Regions from separate parts of the Shewanella sp. CAL98-MNA-CIBAN-0140 genome, predicted to be linked through region 2. Evidence: riboswitches for the same ligand, from Rfam matches in the RefSeq annotation. Region 2 holds a riboswitch; the other holds the start of a gene.

Region 1 (8,050 bases), on a different contig from region 2:
TATGGCTAAACGTGATGATGTAGAATCAATTTCTCATGGTCGTTGCACGTTTAACTTTATCCCCGATCCTGATAAAAGTTTTAACCGTGGTAAAACGGATTATTTTGTTAATGAACGTACTGAGGCCATTGAGCATTTTAGTTCGCCTAAGTTCATTGGTGAAAAAGTGGGCCGTATCACCGAAGTGGGTAAAGACTTTATTAAAATCGATACCCGTGAAAGTGGCAAAGACATTCACTTTAATAATGGTGATGGCCTCTGTTTTTTTGTTGAACACTACGAAACCCAACGTTTGTCTGACGATAAACTCTCTGGCGTGCGCATCAACCGTGCTGAAGGGAATGTCTTGCATTTAACCGAGGTACCCAAAGATCTTAAAATTGGGGTGATGATGTTCCGTAACTTTGACCATAAGTTCGAAGCTAGCCTTAACAAAGATTCTGCTAGCCGTAAAATGACTGTCGATATGCAATTTTTTGATACCGATGACGGGGTGGGATTAACGATTACAGATCGGCATAATATCAGTGCGACAGTCATGTTAGCGTGCGATAAAGCCCCCGCTAATGACCAAGTCAAGACCGCCGAAAATCTGAAAAAACAATTCAGTAAACTTGGCAGCAGTGACTTTGTATTGAACAAGGTTAATTTACTCACGCAGCAGATGTGGTTTTTACCCGTCTCGGTTGTTAATGAGTTACGCCGCGATGCCGTTAGTGCATTAATGACGGCAAGAGTTGCCAGTTACCAACGACCAGAGCGCTGGGTGCATGATAAAACAGCACGTTTCCCGCAAAAAGCACTGAGCTTTTTATCTAATGTGGCGAATGAAAAAGCGAAATCTTTTTACCATCAACATGGGGTGATTCAAATTGAAGACACCTATGAGAAAAATAACGTTTTGCATGATGCTCCGTTAATGGTCACTAAACATTGTCTGCGTTACAGTTTTAATTTATGCCCGAAAGAAGTTGAAGGTATTAAAGCGGATCCTATGTTTTTAGAGGTAGGTAAAGATAAATTGAAATTGATTTTTGACTGCCATAAATGTGAAATGATGATTGTTGGCTCCAACCAATTAGTGAAACAATAATGGCGCCACAGCGTGATTTTAACCATCATTGTTTTTCCGCTGGCAGTATTAAGCTTGCCATTGGGTTAGTTTTTCAAATAAGCTGCAAAAATAACCATTAAATAGCTGCCCAAACTCGTGTGTTTCGAGTACACTGCGCGGCTGAAATTTCATGGGTTTTAGCCTGTGATACCTTAAGTAGGAAAGAATAGATTATGAGCGATAGCAAAAAGTATGCTTTACGTGTTATTCAAATTGAAAACACCTGGAAAACTGAAATCACTCGTCGTATGACATCGACTAAAACCATAGTATCAAAAAGCCAAGATGGTTTTGCATCAGAAGCAGAAGCCATTGTATGGGGCGAGCAAGCACTGCAAGGTTTTTTATCTAAGCAAGCTGATCGTAACCAGCGTAAAACTGAGAAGCACCTTAAAGCTAAAAGCTTAGCGGCTGCTATTGCTGCTGAATCGGCCATCGACGAAGAAGAGCTGTTCGATGCTGAAGATGAAGACGAAGACGAGCTTAACTAATATTTTACCCACTATGTATAGGTTATAGATAAGTTTCAATTTTTGTATGTTCAGGATAGGACGTACTAAATTAGCATGATTTTTGATCAACTTATCTCTATCTTGACCAAATAAGGATTCATTTGGATGAACAAGATTGCTGCAATTATAGGCTGCTCGGGGTGTTTAGGAATAATGTTCCTGTTCCCCAGTAGTGCATCTGCTACCCCTCCAGCACAGATGGCATTTGGCGACGTTGATAAGTCATCAGGTGTTATGGTGATGTCTGATGATGTCCAGAAACTCATAACCTTGTCTGCAAAGTTCGGCTTTTTACCGCCATTAGATTGGAAACTTGCATTCAGTGATAAACGTGGCGACATGACGATGGCTGAGTTTATTCCAACCCATGAGTCATTAAATGACTGGTCTAGTTTAGTCTGCATGCAGGGGTTCAAAGGGTTAGCCAATGATGTTGAGCCGGAACGCTTTTTAGATTCAATGGCGGCGACTTATCAACAACATTGCCAAGGGGAAATTGTTTATCAACAGCTTGGCAGTTCTGAAGTTGACGGGCTCGAAGCGGTACATGGTTTATTAGGCTGCACCAGTATGCCTAATATTCATGACACTTCAGCAGTGGAAGATGTGTCCTATATCAGCCGTCCACAAGGCGAAATGGGCTATTTTTCTGTAATAAGTGATGACGAAAATGTCTACCTAATCCATAAATCTATTCGAACAGACGTGTTTACTACCGAAACGACTCCTATCACTATCGATAATTATCGTGACTTCATGACGTATCCCTAGCGTCGAATCCTAGCGCGGCGTCATGTGGTTGATAACCCTCTTAGGTGCCACTAACCAACAAGTTGACTGTTCTACATGCTGAATAATCTGCAGGTTACTCTTTTGTTGGTATCAAGTTCACCTTTAGATCCGTTATAATCTCTGCGTTATTATTTTATGATGTCAGCAATAATTAAACGGTACTATGGTACTAAATGCTAATGCTGGCATAACGAAACAGATATTTTTAATGATGGGTTGAACCTCAACTCACGTTATTTCAAGCGTTAACCTCAACTCGGCTTATTAGCCCGGGTTGAGATTAGTTAGTCAATCTTTACGGTGCTTGCAGTGGATCGATAGACCAAAGCAAGATAATCGGGAAACCAGTGTAAATCTGGTACTGCCCCCGCAACGGTGATTGGTGAGAGTCAGGTGCGCAACAGGGTTGCGTTAATCATCTAGACTCGCGCGGGTTATGCCATCGGTATAACGCCACAACCTCAGTCCGGAGACCGGCCTTAAAGGTGATTTCGATGATTTCGGTGGGCAGATCTCGAAATGTGATGTGATACTGCTTGTTGACTTATTCTGACGATTTTTTCTGTAGATTAGGGCGACAGTGGTTATCTATATTACGGCGCTATTGCCCCATTTTTCCTTTCAGGAGTTAAAGGTAAATGGGTACTAAACCAACAAAAATTGCACTGCTATTAAGTGCTGTCTTCAGTGTGGCAACGGTTAATGCTATTGCGGCAGAGTCAACCGATACATCCCCCGGGTCTTCAGCTATCAGCATGGATGAAACCATTGTGGTCATTGGGCGTAATCTTGCCAATCCACTAAACATTGCGGCCAACGTCAATGTTATTGATGCCGCCGATATTCAAATGAGCGGAGTCACCAATTTAACCGATTTATTACGTGGACAGTCTGGCATTCAGGTGTCGGATAATAATTCGGGTAGCGTATTTTCTATGCGCGGATTTTCTGCATCACAAGCGGCCAACAACACGCTGATTTTAGTTGATGGACGCAGATTGAATAATATTGATATTGCTGCGCCGAGTATTGAATCCATTCCGCTTAACTTAGTTGAGCGGGTTGAGATTTTATCCGGTAGTGCAGGGGTGTTGTATGGTGACCAAGCGGTTGGCGGCGTTATCAACATCATTACTAAGGCACCAACAGAAACCAGTGGTGGCTTACAAGTCAGTGGCGGCAGTTTTGATACCTATGAAGCTAAAGGCGATATTTCAGGTTCCATTAACGACGAATGGCGTTATTTTTTAGCGGCAAGCTATAAAGAAAGCGACAATTACCGCGACAATAATGATAATGAAACCGGATCTATTTTAGGTCGTGTACAGTATCAAACCGCTAACGAAGATTTTTATGTTGAAGTTAATTATTTTGATAACGATCGTAAAACGCCGGGTGCACTCACGTTAGCACAATATGAGGCCGATCCACGCCAAGCCGCGGCTTTTTCTGAGGGCGAATACTCTCATGAAATGAGCACCGCACTGCGAAGTGGTTATCAATATCAGTTAAATAATATTTGGGCCTTAGGCGCGGATTTAACCTATTCAGACTCGTTAACGACCAGCGTGTTGTTCGGCGGTGCAGGGCGAATTGAACGTGAATTATTGAGTTTTTCACCTAAAGCTAGCGCCAATTATCATTTAGATCGCGGTGATTTAAATTTTGTTGCAGGTATTGATGTCAGCAAAGGTGAAGCCGATTTTGATACGCTTTATATTCAACGTAATAATGAACAACAACAAAGCAGCGCCTATGTGCAAGCATCGGTACCTATTTCGCCGACATTATCCTATGTCGTCGGGGGGCGTTATTCAGAAGTAACAGACGATTTATACGACCAATTACTTTATCCTAACCGTATTGAAATCGATAACGACGCGCATGCATTTGAGTTAGGATTTAACTATCGCCCAAGCAGTGAAAATCGTTTTTATGTCCGTGCCAATGATAACTTCCGCTTTGCAAAAGTAGATGAACAAGCCTTTACGCCGCTGACGGTACAAGGTTTAGATCCACAAACTGGCCGCTCTTACGAAGCGGGTTGGGACTATACTACCGCCACTCAAACGTTAAAAATCAATGCTTATCAACTTGAGTTAGAAGATGAGATTGTTTATGAAGGCGGAAGAACTGACGGCCCTTATGGTGGTGGCGCTAACGTTAATGCGGATCAATCTCGTCGTTTTGGGGTGAGTACGGCTTATGATGTGCAGTTATCAAATGACTGGCTGCTAGGTGCTTCGTACGACTATATTGATGCAGAGTTCACTCAAGGTGAAAACGACGGCAAAGCGTTATCTTGGGTGGCTAAGCATTCGGGTAAGGCTTACATGAGCTATGACTTTGCCGATCATTGGCAAGCATTTGTTGAAGGTGTTTATACGGGTGAGCGCTATATGGAAGGCGATAACAGTAATATCGGTGATAAGTTAGACCACTACGTGCTAACCAACCTTGCATTAAACTATGCTCATGCTGGTTGGAATGGCAGTTTACGTGTTGATAACTTACTTGATGAAGACTATGTTGGTACCGGTTATTACTCTGCGTTTGGCAGTGGTTATTATTCTGGTACGGGTCGCTCAATTAGACTGACTGCGGGTTATCGTTTCTAGATAATTTGGCTTAATAAATAGTTACCCATAAAAGCCAGTAAACTATTACTGGCTTTCGTTTTAATATATCGTTAAATTAATTTATAGCGTGTTTATTCTTAAAAAGGTAATCGATAGATATGACTAATCTTGAGCAACAAGTTTTTACTCAAGTTCAAGCTATTATTGGCAATGAAGAACAGGTCATTGGTCGTCGTGGCATATTACTTCCATTAAAAAAAGCCTTGATTAACGAAGCTGATATTAGAGTTGTTATCGACACAGTGTCTGCCGACCCTGCGTTGGCAGCCCATTTGTTGTTGCGCAGTAATACCGCACAAACAGCAGGGGTGATATCGACCAAAAGCCGAAGTGTCAAGGATGCCTTAATCCGTTTAGGCCAAGTGAACATCTATCGTTATGCGTTTTCGTTTTATCTTAAAGAACGGCTTGATGAGCTTTCAGAACCGTACAAAAAATTAGTCCAAGGCTATTGGGCCTTAAATGAAATAATTGCGATGGATTGTATAGTACAGTTACGTGAAGATAATAAAATCGGTGTTGGTACTAAAATTGATGCGGATGAAATGCAAACATTAGCATTATTTAGTGTGTTTGGTCAGGTGATTGCGCTAACGGCTTTTGCTTATTTAAATGCTGAGTTATCTCGGCCCGTATCATTGACAGTAATAAAATCACTGATTGATAAGCAACAACAACAGTTATCACTTGATGCATTTGAGTCATTAGGTTTGGATGATGATTTACGCGATGAATTTTTAATTGCCCATAACTTACGCCAAACACAAAACCCTGATTCTCCAGGACTTGTGCTTCGACGCGTGTTATCTAAACGACAATTACTGATCAACCCGCTGTAGTATTATGCCTTCATTTGCTACAAGTTCGAGCCACTTTTGGATTAAATTTGCATTAGTGGCATCGCGGCGATAAGCACCAAACAATGGACGTTTTAGTCCTTCTGCCCCTAATTTAACCGCAGTAAGATTCAGCCCCTGACTTTCTCTGATAGACCAAGTTGGCAGGGTTGCTATGCCGTCATTACAGGCAACACGCTGCAATAACATTGAGGTTAAATCACACTGCTTTTGCTCGCCAGGTTCAATACCCGCGGGCTCTAAAAAGTGTTTGTATATATCTAAACGCGCTAACGGCACGGGGTAACTAATTAAGGTTTGCTTTGCCAATTGGGCTGGCGTTACAAACGCTTGTTGAGCTAATGCGTTATCACTGGCTACAATTAATTTAACTTCAAAATCAAATAGATGCTGGTAAGCGACACTGTGTCCCGGCACTGGATCTGAGGTTAGCACTATGTCTAAACTCCCCGTCTGCAATGCATTGAGTGAATCAAATAAATGCCGACTTGAAATATCAATTTGAGCCGCTGGCGCATGTTGTTTAAATTGCTCAATAACAGGCATTAACCAACGAAAACAACTATGGCATTCAATGCCGAGCTTAAGCTGTTGGCTTTCACCCTCTAAACCGCGTTTAAGATCCGACTCGGTTGCAATCACTTTCGGTAAGATTTCTTCCGCTAAATTTAGCAGACGTGAGCCTTCATGAGTAAAGGTTAACGGCTTACTCTTACGAACAAAAATACTTGAGTTAATCCGTGTCTCTAACTCTTTTATTTGATGAGAAAGCGCCGACTGGGTGACAAACCGTTTTTTAGCCGCACCCGCTAAACTGCCACTTTCTTTTAACGCCATCAGGGTACGAAGGTGTCTAAGCTCTATCATTTTCTCTCCACATGAATCTTGCTCAACTATTTGATGAAATCAATTCGATTGCTTGACAACAGAATAACACAATAAACTTCTAGACGTCCAGACGCCTATGCAGGTTTTCTGCATAAATGGTATAAATTTTTGCTTAACGAAAAGGCAAGCAGTATGAAAATTTCAAGTTTAGGATTTCCTCGCATAGGACGTCAGCGTGAATTGAAGTTTGCTTTAGAGCGCTATTGGCGCAGTGAAGCCACATTAACGGAGTTGAAAAACGTTGCCTGTGAATTAAAACGCACCCATTGGCAGTGGCAAGCAGATGCAGGTGTTGAATTACTGCCTGTAGGGGATTTTGCTTATTATGACCAAGTGTTAACCCTGAGTGCGACCTTAAATGTGATCCCCGCTCGTCATCGGGTCACTCAAGCTGATGGCAGCCAAGCCCCTGTCGATATTGACACCTTATTTCGCGTGGCTCGTGGCCGTTCGCAAACCGGCCAACATGCGTGTGCGGCAGAAATGACCAAGTTTTTTAATACTAACTACCATTATCAAGTGCCAGAATTGAGCGCTGATCAAGCGTTCGAAATAGCCTACGACCAACTGTTTGATGATGTTACAGAAGCGCAGCAATTAGGTCATCAAGCAAAACCTGTGCTGCTCGGTCCAGTGACGTATTTATACTTATCTAAAAGCCTCACTGAGTTTAATAAGTTGGTGTTATTACCGCCGTTACTGGTTGCTTATCAGCAAATTTTGTCTCGTTTTGCAGCCCAAGGTGTGAGTTGGGTGCAATTTGATGAACCGGTATTAGCGGCAGACTTAACCGATGAGTGGCAGCAAGCTATTCGTCAAAGTTATCAAACGTTAGCGCAACAAAAGCCAGCATCTTTAAATATTTTACTCGCCAGTTATTACGGTTCTATTGCCCATCATCAAGCATTGGTGAGTGCATTACCGGTTGAGGGGCTACATCTTGATTTAGTCAGCGCGCCAGAACAGCTTGATGTGTTTGTTAATGCGCTTTCTAGTCAACAGGTACTTTCTATTGGGGTGGTTAATGGTCGCAATGTGTGGGCTGCTGATGTTGATTTGATTGCTGATAAAGTGACCGAATTAGCGACCAGGTTAGGCGATCGTTTGTGGATTGCACCTTCATGTTCATTGTTGCATTGTCCTGTGGATGTCGAGGTTGAAAGCCAATTAATTACGCCATTACTTGGCCAATTAGCTTTTGCGAAACAAAAATTATTTGAACTTAACGAAATTTATCAATTAATCGTT
Region 2 (8,050 bases):
CAGGCTGCTTGTCGTCAAACAGGTTGAGGATGACAAGCCCAATGAGGCCGAACACTTGAGCATCCAAATGACAACATACTATGGCTTTAAAACCGAGTTGAGTTATAGGGCGTAACTCAAGCTGTTTCAGCAACATATTGCCAATTTTTATCACAAGCTTGGAAAGCGGCAAAGTCTACGATGTAGCCAATATTGCAGCATAGGGAGAAACGTTTAATGACAGATACCGTCTTCTGCCAGAAGGCACTAGATAAAAAACTGAGATAAAAACCCTACATGGTTATACAAAGGTTCTAAAGCATTAACCAAATCACCTCCCCGCTAAACATAAAGGGTTATACTCATGCTGTTATAGTTTTTTATTCATATTTAACAACTTGTTAATAGCTGTATTCTTCGTTATCGCTGATTTTGTGGAATTATTTCACTGCCAATTAATGTGCTCTGCTCTTAAAATAATTCTTTAACTGAGGAATTCTGTATGCCTGATAGCAAGAATAAAGTGGGACGCCCCAGTGGAGAGACCCAAAATCGCGATAAGCTTATTCAGGCGGCAAGATCTCTTTTTGTCGAACGTGACTACTCTCAGGTTACCGTTCGTGATGTCGCGGCGCTTGCAGGCACTGATCCTGGGCTTATTCGCTATTACTTTGGCTCTAAACAAAATCTGTTTATCGCGATGTTGCGAGAGACTGCGGCGCCAGTGAAACAAGAGCTCTACAAGGTGAATAAAGAAAAACAAGCCCATGGCCCGGCAAGCTTGATGCAGACCTACTATCAAGTGATGTCAGCGCATCCCCATTTCCCAAGATTAATTTTCCGTCTGGCAGGCCTAGATCAAAGTATTCCCGAAAATAAAGAGATAACCAAGGTGTTTAACGAAATTGTCAATGTGGATGACATCATGATGTTTGATAAACTCGAAGCTAAGGGACTGTTGCACGATGATGTTGATATCCATTGCGCTCAACTGAGTTTTTTTTCGATGATGATCTTTCCATTTATTGTGCCCGAAGGGTTCTTGAGTCGACTCGGTATACAAATCACCCCAGAATTTTTAATGAAACTTGCACAGCAAAATACCAATCTGCTTGCAAGAGGCTTGATGCCGACAAAGGACAAAAATAATGACCAGTAATAAGAAACGTTTTCTGCTCCCCGGTGTCCTAGGCGGAATGCTGATATTATTTTTAGCTATAGCCCTAAAACCATCACCCTCGGTTGTCCAGAGTTATGATAAAGCCAGGGCGGTTGACATTCTCACCCTGGACAAAACCTTGCTGGCCCCAAGAATACAGGGGTTTGGTCGCGTGACACCTAAGCATATATGGCAAGCCGTCGCCGAAGTGAGTGGCAAAGTTATCTACCGCCACCCTCAGCTTGAAACGGGCCGAATGTTACCAAAGGATACCTTGGTGCTAGAGATAGACCCTCTGGAATATGAGTTGAAGCTGGCACAGGCACAAGCGAGTCTCAATGCTACGTCGGCACAACTGACAAGGCTCGATCAGCAGGAGCGAAACCTCAATACCAGCCTGCAGATAGAGAACCAGAAACTGGATCTGGCTAAGCAGGAATATCAACGTAAGCTCACCCTCAAAAAGCGTAATTTGGTGTCGATTTCTGAACTTGAAAGTCAGCATCAGTCCTTGTTGGTACAAACCAAGTTGGTAGAAGATCTGCAAAACTCAATTAAGCTCCTTCCCGACGATAGAAAAGTGAGCCAAGCACAGCAAAGCGTCGATGTTGCACAGTTAGAAGATGCCCGCAGAAGACTGAAACAAACCAAGGTTGTGCTGCCTTTCGATGCCAGAGTGGCCGATATCAACATTGAGCAAGATCAGGTGGTTGCCATGGGCTCAACTATGTTGATCGCTCACCAACTCGGTACTGCGGAGATAATGGCTGAAATATCGCTGCAGGACATGCGCACTTTAGTCAGCAGTATTGAAATGATCCCTGAACAAAATAGTCTACCTTCTTTTGAGCTCTTAGCATTACAAGCCGATGTAGAGTTTCAGGTAGGAAGCAATCGTTTTACTTGGCCAGCTAAAGTCACCCGGGTGGCTGAAACGGTTAATCCGAATCAGGCTACCATCGGCTTATATCTTGAGGTTGAGCAGGATATTCGTCAGCTTAAGCCATTCAGTCGGCCTCCTTTGACCAAGGGAATGTTTGTTTCAGCGCGGATATACGGCCAGGCAAAGCCACATTTTATCGTCCCCGAGAAGGCGCTTCACGGTGACAAGCTATATCTGATGAGCTCGGATAATAAACTGATGATAAAACCGGTGACCATTTTGTTCCGTAATCAAGATCAAGTGGCGATTAAAGCAGACGTTATCGTTGGTGATAACATTGTGCTCAACGATCTTATTCCCGCTATCCCAGGCATGTCTTTAAGAGATATCTCATCAGACCTCGACGTTAATGCTGCTGAGCAATCTCAGGTGAACCGAGAGGAGGCCGGTCAGTGATCGCTTATATCACCCGTCATCCGACCTTAGCTAATTTGTTGATGCTCAGCCTACTCTTGCTCGGATTATTGAGTTTGGGATCAATAAAACGTGAGACTTTTCCAGAGTTTGCGCCTCCCTATGTTACCGCTACCGTGGTTTATCCCGGCGCGTCGCCGATAGAAGTGGAAGAAAGTCTATGTCTGCGTATGGAAGATGCGGTCGATGGGCTAGGCAATGTCGAAGAAGTAAAATGTGACGCACAAGAAGGCGTCGCGTCCATGACTATCAAGCTGGACGGCAAAGCCGATATTGGGCGCGCTATTGTGGATGTGCAAACCCAGATCAATGGGATTAAAAACTTTCCATCACAAATTGAACCGCCGATCGTTAAAGAGCTCGATTGGGCCGAACCTGTTGTTGATATCGCTATTTCGGCCGATGCCAGCTGGCCCCATCTGAAGCATTATGCCGAGGATCTCAAACGTCGCTTGAAAATCGATGCCGGAGTGAGTCTGGTATCCGTTGTTGGCTTTTCCGATCATCAACTGCGGGTTGAGCTTAATCAAATCGATATGCGCCGTTTGGGGCTGACTGCAACCGACATTGCCGATGAAGTGGGTCGGCAAAATGTGAAGATCCCTGCCGGTAATATTGAGTTAACAGATAAAAATCTGCTGCTGAGATTCGATGAGCGCAAAGTCACGCCAGCGGCGTTAAAGCAAACCATCGTGGCCTCTACCAGCGACGGCAGCGTGGTCCGACTCGGCGATATTGCCACCGTGACTGACCGATTTGAACTCGATGAAGAGCACATCTTTTTCAACGGGCAGCACGCCGCCATACTCAAGGTGAAGAAGAACAAAGCCGATGATGCCTTAAGAATAAAACAGAAAGTAAGCCGTTTTATCGAGCAAGAGCGTTTACGTGTGCCCGATGGCGTGAATTTGACCTTGACCAACGATCTCTCGTCGCTGCTTAAAGATCGTCTGGATATGATGTTAACCAATGGCTGGCAAGGGATCATCCTAGTCTTCTTTAGCATGTGGTTATTTTTCTCTTTGCGTTACTCTTTTTGGGTATCGGCAGGTCTTCCGGTTGCCTTTTTAGGCGGCATCTATTTGATGAGTCTCTTTGGCGTCTCTATTAACATCATGAGTTTAGTCGGTTTGCTTATGGCCATCGGGATCATGATGGATGATGCCATCGTTATCGCCGAGTCTATCGCCTCCCATGTCGACCGGGGCTTAGCGCCACATGATGCCGTGGTTCAAGGGGTTAAAAAGGTTGCCCCAGGAGTGGTCTCCTCATTTCTAACCACCATTTTAATCTTCAGTAGCTTACTTGGGCTCGATGGTCAGATGGGCGCCGTACTCTCAGCTATCCCGACGGTGCTGATTATGGTGCTCAGTATCAGTTTGATTGAGGCATTTTTAATCTTGCCCAACCATTTAAACCATTCATTAAGCCATGTCCCCAAGAAAGCGCCTAGGCCTGAGCTTAAATTTAAGCGAGATTTCTTAGCCGCATTCGAAACGTTTCGTAATACGACACTCGTTAATGCGGTTAGGTTTGTGGTGCATTGGCGCTACGCCAGCGTTGGCATAACCTTAGGTATCTTGCTCTCATCTGTGGCGCTGGTTGCCGGTGGCGTGTTGAAATTCTTGCCCTTTCCGGAACTTGATGGTGATATCGCCGAAGTGAGAATTATCCTGCCACCTGGCAGCCCATTGAGTTCGACTCAGGAGGTTGTCGAACAAGTGATCCTCAGTGCTAAAGAGACGGCTGCTCGCTATACCCAAGACGTGGAAGAGGGCGTTGAGCTTATTGAAGATATTACCGCACAGTTTAATTTTAATGCCGATGCGGGCGAGAAAGGGCCTCATGTGGCGACGGTTAGGTTAGATCTCTTGTCGGCCGAAACTCGAAATACGCTAATAGAAGATTTTATCGAAGATTGGCGCGACGGTACGGTTGAGCTGGCAGCCCCCTTGTCTATGGTCTTTAAGCAGCCAACGATGGGGCCTGCGGGTCGTGATATCGAGGTTCGCCTGCTAGGTGATGATCTGGATATGCTAAAGCAGGCCTCGGTGTCGCTGCAATCTTATCTTGTCAGGTTCGATGGTATCAACGGTATTCTCGATGATATGCGTCCGGGGAAAGAGGAAATTAAGGTCAGTCTGAGGCCCGGAGCGGAAGTCTTCGGCATCGATGGTCAGTTGGTCGCCAATCAACTGCGCAGTGCTTTCTTTGGCCAACGGGCCGATGAGATCCAAATTGGGCCCGAGAATATCGAAATTGAAGTTAGGCTGAATAAGGAGCAAGCAGGCGATCTTCATGCATTGGCTAACTTTCCCATTATGTTAGCCAATGGGGAGCAGTTGCCTCTGTCGGCGATCGCCAAATTAGAGCATCAACGATCTTATGTCCGTATTCAGCGGATCAATAGCCAACGTTCGGTTACCGTGATGGCCGATGTTGACAACCGCAAGGGTAATTCCACCGAAACATTAGCTAAGATAAAATCCGATTGGCTGCCGCAAGCCACTGAAGATTATCCTGGGGTTAAGGTCGACTTCGAAGGCTCGGCAAAAGAGACTGCGAAGACGGGCGCCTCTCTTGGTAAGGGATTCCTTATCGGAATATTTGGACTTTTTGTCATACTCAGTTTTCAATTCAGGAGTTACCTCGAGCCTGTGGTGGTGATGTTGGCAATACCCTTGTCTTTGATAGGCGTGCTTTGGGGGCATGTGCTACTTGGCTATAACCTATCTATGCCATCGATTATGGGCTTTATCTCCCTTGCAGGCATAGTCGTCAATGACTCTATCTTGCTGGTGCAATATATACGTCATCATGTCGATGAAGGTGATAGCGTTCATGAAGCAGTTGTAAGTGCCAGTCGGGAACGATTTAGGGCGGTATTTTTAACGTCGCTGACGACGGCAGCAGGTCTGTTACCCCTATTGCTCGAAACGAGTCTTCAGGCGCAAGTAGTACAGCCCTTGGTTGTCTCAATCGTATTCGGGATCTTTGCCTCTACCTTGATGGTGTTATTTATTATTCCTTGTGCCTACGCGATTTTGGCTGACTTTGGCTTGGTGAAGAAACATCAAAAAATTTAGCGAGAGGGAGTAAATTACTGCCATTATCTTGTAATGGCAGTGGTCAGATACCCAAACGACCTCGACATGCAGGAGCCAGCATGTCGAGAAGTGACTGCGTTCAAGGTCGTTAATTACTCCTGCATAAACGAGATTGCCATCTTCTGTGGTGGTCTTGGTAACATAGCCGTACTCGTTAACCTCAGCGCAGGAGATAACGGCTTATCCAACAGTCCTTTATCCCGCTAACTGCGTTGCATTAACTTGCAATAGGCTCGCTATTGACGGGTCAATGCGCCTTGTTAGTCAAACAAATGACCCGTTTGAGATGAAATAAGCTGCTCACGTTGGCAATTGCCCCGGTGCGTTATTGGTGACTCACGGTGGCATGATGCGCTGCTTAATGGAATATGTGCTTAAGGCTGGCCAATGTAGCGGATTATTCGCTAACCTAGCGATCCCCTATGCTGCTATTATGGTGCTCGATATCTATTGGCTTGATATATATTGGCTTGACGATATTGATAAGCTTGACTGTTTTCAATCTGTTGTAATGGATAGCAAGGTAGCTAAAGTGAGCATTACATAGGCTTAACGCGTCATATTGATAGTCATAGAATTATCACCATAACGTTATATTAATAGCTTAATAATCATATTGTTATAATCGAAGCATCATATTAATAGCTTAATAACCATAGCTTAATAACCATAGCTTAATAACCATAGCGTTATAATCGACTCATCAGAACCATAGCGCCATAATCATAGTGCCTTTCAAGGTATTGGGAATTGGGATAAGCCCAAACTGTACCCGCAACTGTAGATGGACCAATTAACCATTGGTGCATAAGTCAGATACCAGCTTTGAATTGCCTCAATATCCATGCCTAAGCGGGTGACTTAGGGGAGTTTTTAAATAGATGTATGTGTTAATTAATTGGACATGGCGAGGTCATTTACATGTCTGAATCAGTATTGGATGTCAATCATCTCTTTTGGCAAGTCGATAATAAAACCATTCTAGCTGATATTCATTTCAGTTTGCCTAGAGGCCAAATGCTAGGGCTCATTGGCCCCAATGGTGCGGGTAAGTCGAGTCTGTTACGTTGCTTGTATCGTTATATTGAGCCAACTAGCGGCGATATTGAAATTTTTTCCAAACCCATCAGTGGTTTTTCCTCTAAATCGTTAGCGCAGAGTATTGCTGTGGTGCAACAAGATACCCCGCATTATTTTGATATGACTACTGAGCAGTTAGTGACAATGGGGCTAACACCGCATAAAAACTTGTTTGACCCCAACACAGCGCAAGACCGAGAACGTATTTTAAGTGCATTAACCAAAGTGGGATTGCAGCAAAAAGCGCAGCAACAGTATGAGCTATTATCTGGTGGTGAAAAACAACGTGCACTAATTGCCCGAGCCATTGTGCAACAGCCACATATTCTTATATTAGATGAACCTACCAATCATTTAGATATTCGTTATCAAATTCAAATCCTTGAACTCGTCGTATCACTAGGGATCAGTGTCATTGCTTCTATACATGACCTGAATTTAGCCAGTGCGATGTGCGATAAATTACTGCTACTCGACCAAGGGCGGTTAATTGCTAAAGGTACCCCAACAGAAGTACTCACCGAGCGGCAAATTAGTGAGGTGTTTGGCGTTTGCTGCCACGTCAATGATCATCCACAACATGGTAACCCCCTCATCAGTTATTTCTATGGTTACCAGGCAAGCAAGAAAGGATGCTCTGATCATGATTGATGCATCGCAACGTCGGTATTATGTGTGTTTCAGTTTGTTGGTATTTGCCACGCTACTTACCCCTATTTTTGCGGCCAGTTTTGGTGCAGCCAATATTGATCTTAATGACGTATTGATCATTTTCAATACTTTATGGGGGGGTGACATACCGAGTTCTATTGATGGCAGTGAGCATGCTATCGAGTTGAGCCAACGTATTGTGCTTGAATTACGCTTGCCGCGGATTTTGTTAGCCTTTGTGGCTGGTGCTGGCTTGTCTATCGCGGGCAGCGTATTGCAAACCGTGACCCGTAATCCGCTAGCCGACCCTTACTTATTTGGCATTAGCTCTGGGGCGTCATTTGGTGCTGTGTTGGTGGTGTCATTATTCAGCCAAACAGGCTTGTTTGCGGAGATATTTTCAGGCGCATTGTCGATAAAACCAAGCTTTACGGCACAACCTTGGTGGTCTTGGTCGACATTAAGCATCCCGATTGGGGCATTTATTGGCGCCAGTTTATCGGTATTGATTGTGTTTATATTGTCGGCTTCTGGTCAAAGTAGTCAAGTTGAACGTATGTTGTTGTCTGGTGTGGCGACCTCGTTTCTGTTCGGCGCACTAACTAGTTTGCTGTTGTATTTCTCTAGCCCACAGGCTGCGGCATCAGTGTTATTTTGGAGCTTAGGCAGTTTTGCCAAAGCCAGTTGGTCTAATTTACTATTACCCAGTGTGACGGT

The links. A riboswitch is a leader RNA that binds a small molecule or an ion and turns the genes downstream of it on or off. The one in region 2 is predicted to bind cobalamin.
Region 1: another riboswitch for cobalamin. It lies ahead of AAEY93_RS07150 (TonB-dependent receptor); the one in region 2 lies ahead of AAEY93_RS15100 (ABC transporter ATP-binding protein).

What each region holds. Positions count from the first base shown of each region.
Region 1 is NZ_JBEOPI010000010.1:46,679-54,728, reverse strand. Features, by position in the region: gene AAEY93_RS07165 (peptidase U32 family protein) at 1-1,093, shown strand, start outside; gene AAEY93_RS07160 (DUF3622 domain-containing protein) at 1,288-1,605, shown strand; gene AAEY93_RS07155 (hypothetical protein) at 1,732-2,397, shown strand; cobalamin riboswitch at 2,700-2,914, shown strand; gene AAEY93_RS07150 (TonB-dependent receptor) at 3,057-5,036, shown strand; gene AAEY93_RS07145 (HDOD domain-containing protein) at 5,156-5,896, shown strand; gene AAEY93_RS07140 (LysR family transcriptional regulator) at 5,876-6,781, opposite strand; gene metE (5-methyltetrahydropteroyltriglutamate--homocysteine S-methyltransferase) at 6,935-8,050, shown strand, end outside.
Region 2 is NZ_JBEOPI010000030.1:4,524-12,573, forward strand. Features, by position in the region: gene AAEY93_RS15080 (TetR/AcrR family transcriptional regulator) at 482-1,138, shown strand; gene AAEY93_RS15085 (efflux RND transporter periplasmic adaptor subunit) at 1,128-2,477, shown strand; gene AAEY93_RS15090 (efflux RND transporter permease subunit) at 2,474-5,581, shown strand; gene AAEY93_RS15095 (hypothetical protein) at 5,931-6,149, shown strand; cobalamin riboswitch at 6,324-6,444, shown strand; gene AAEY93_RS15100 (ABC transporter ATP-binding protein) at 6,524-7,333, shown strand; gene AAEY93_RS15105 (FecCD family ABC transporter permease) at 7,326-8,050, shown strand, end outside.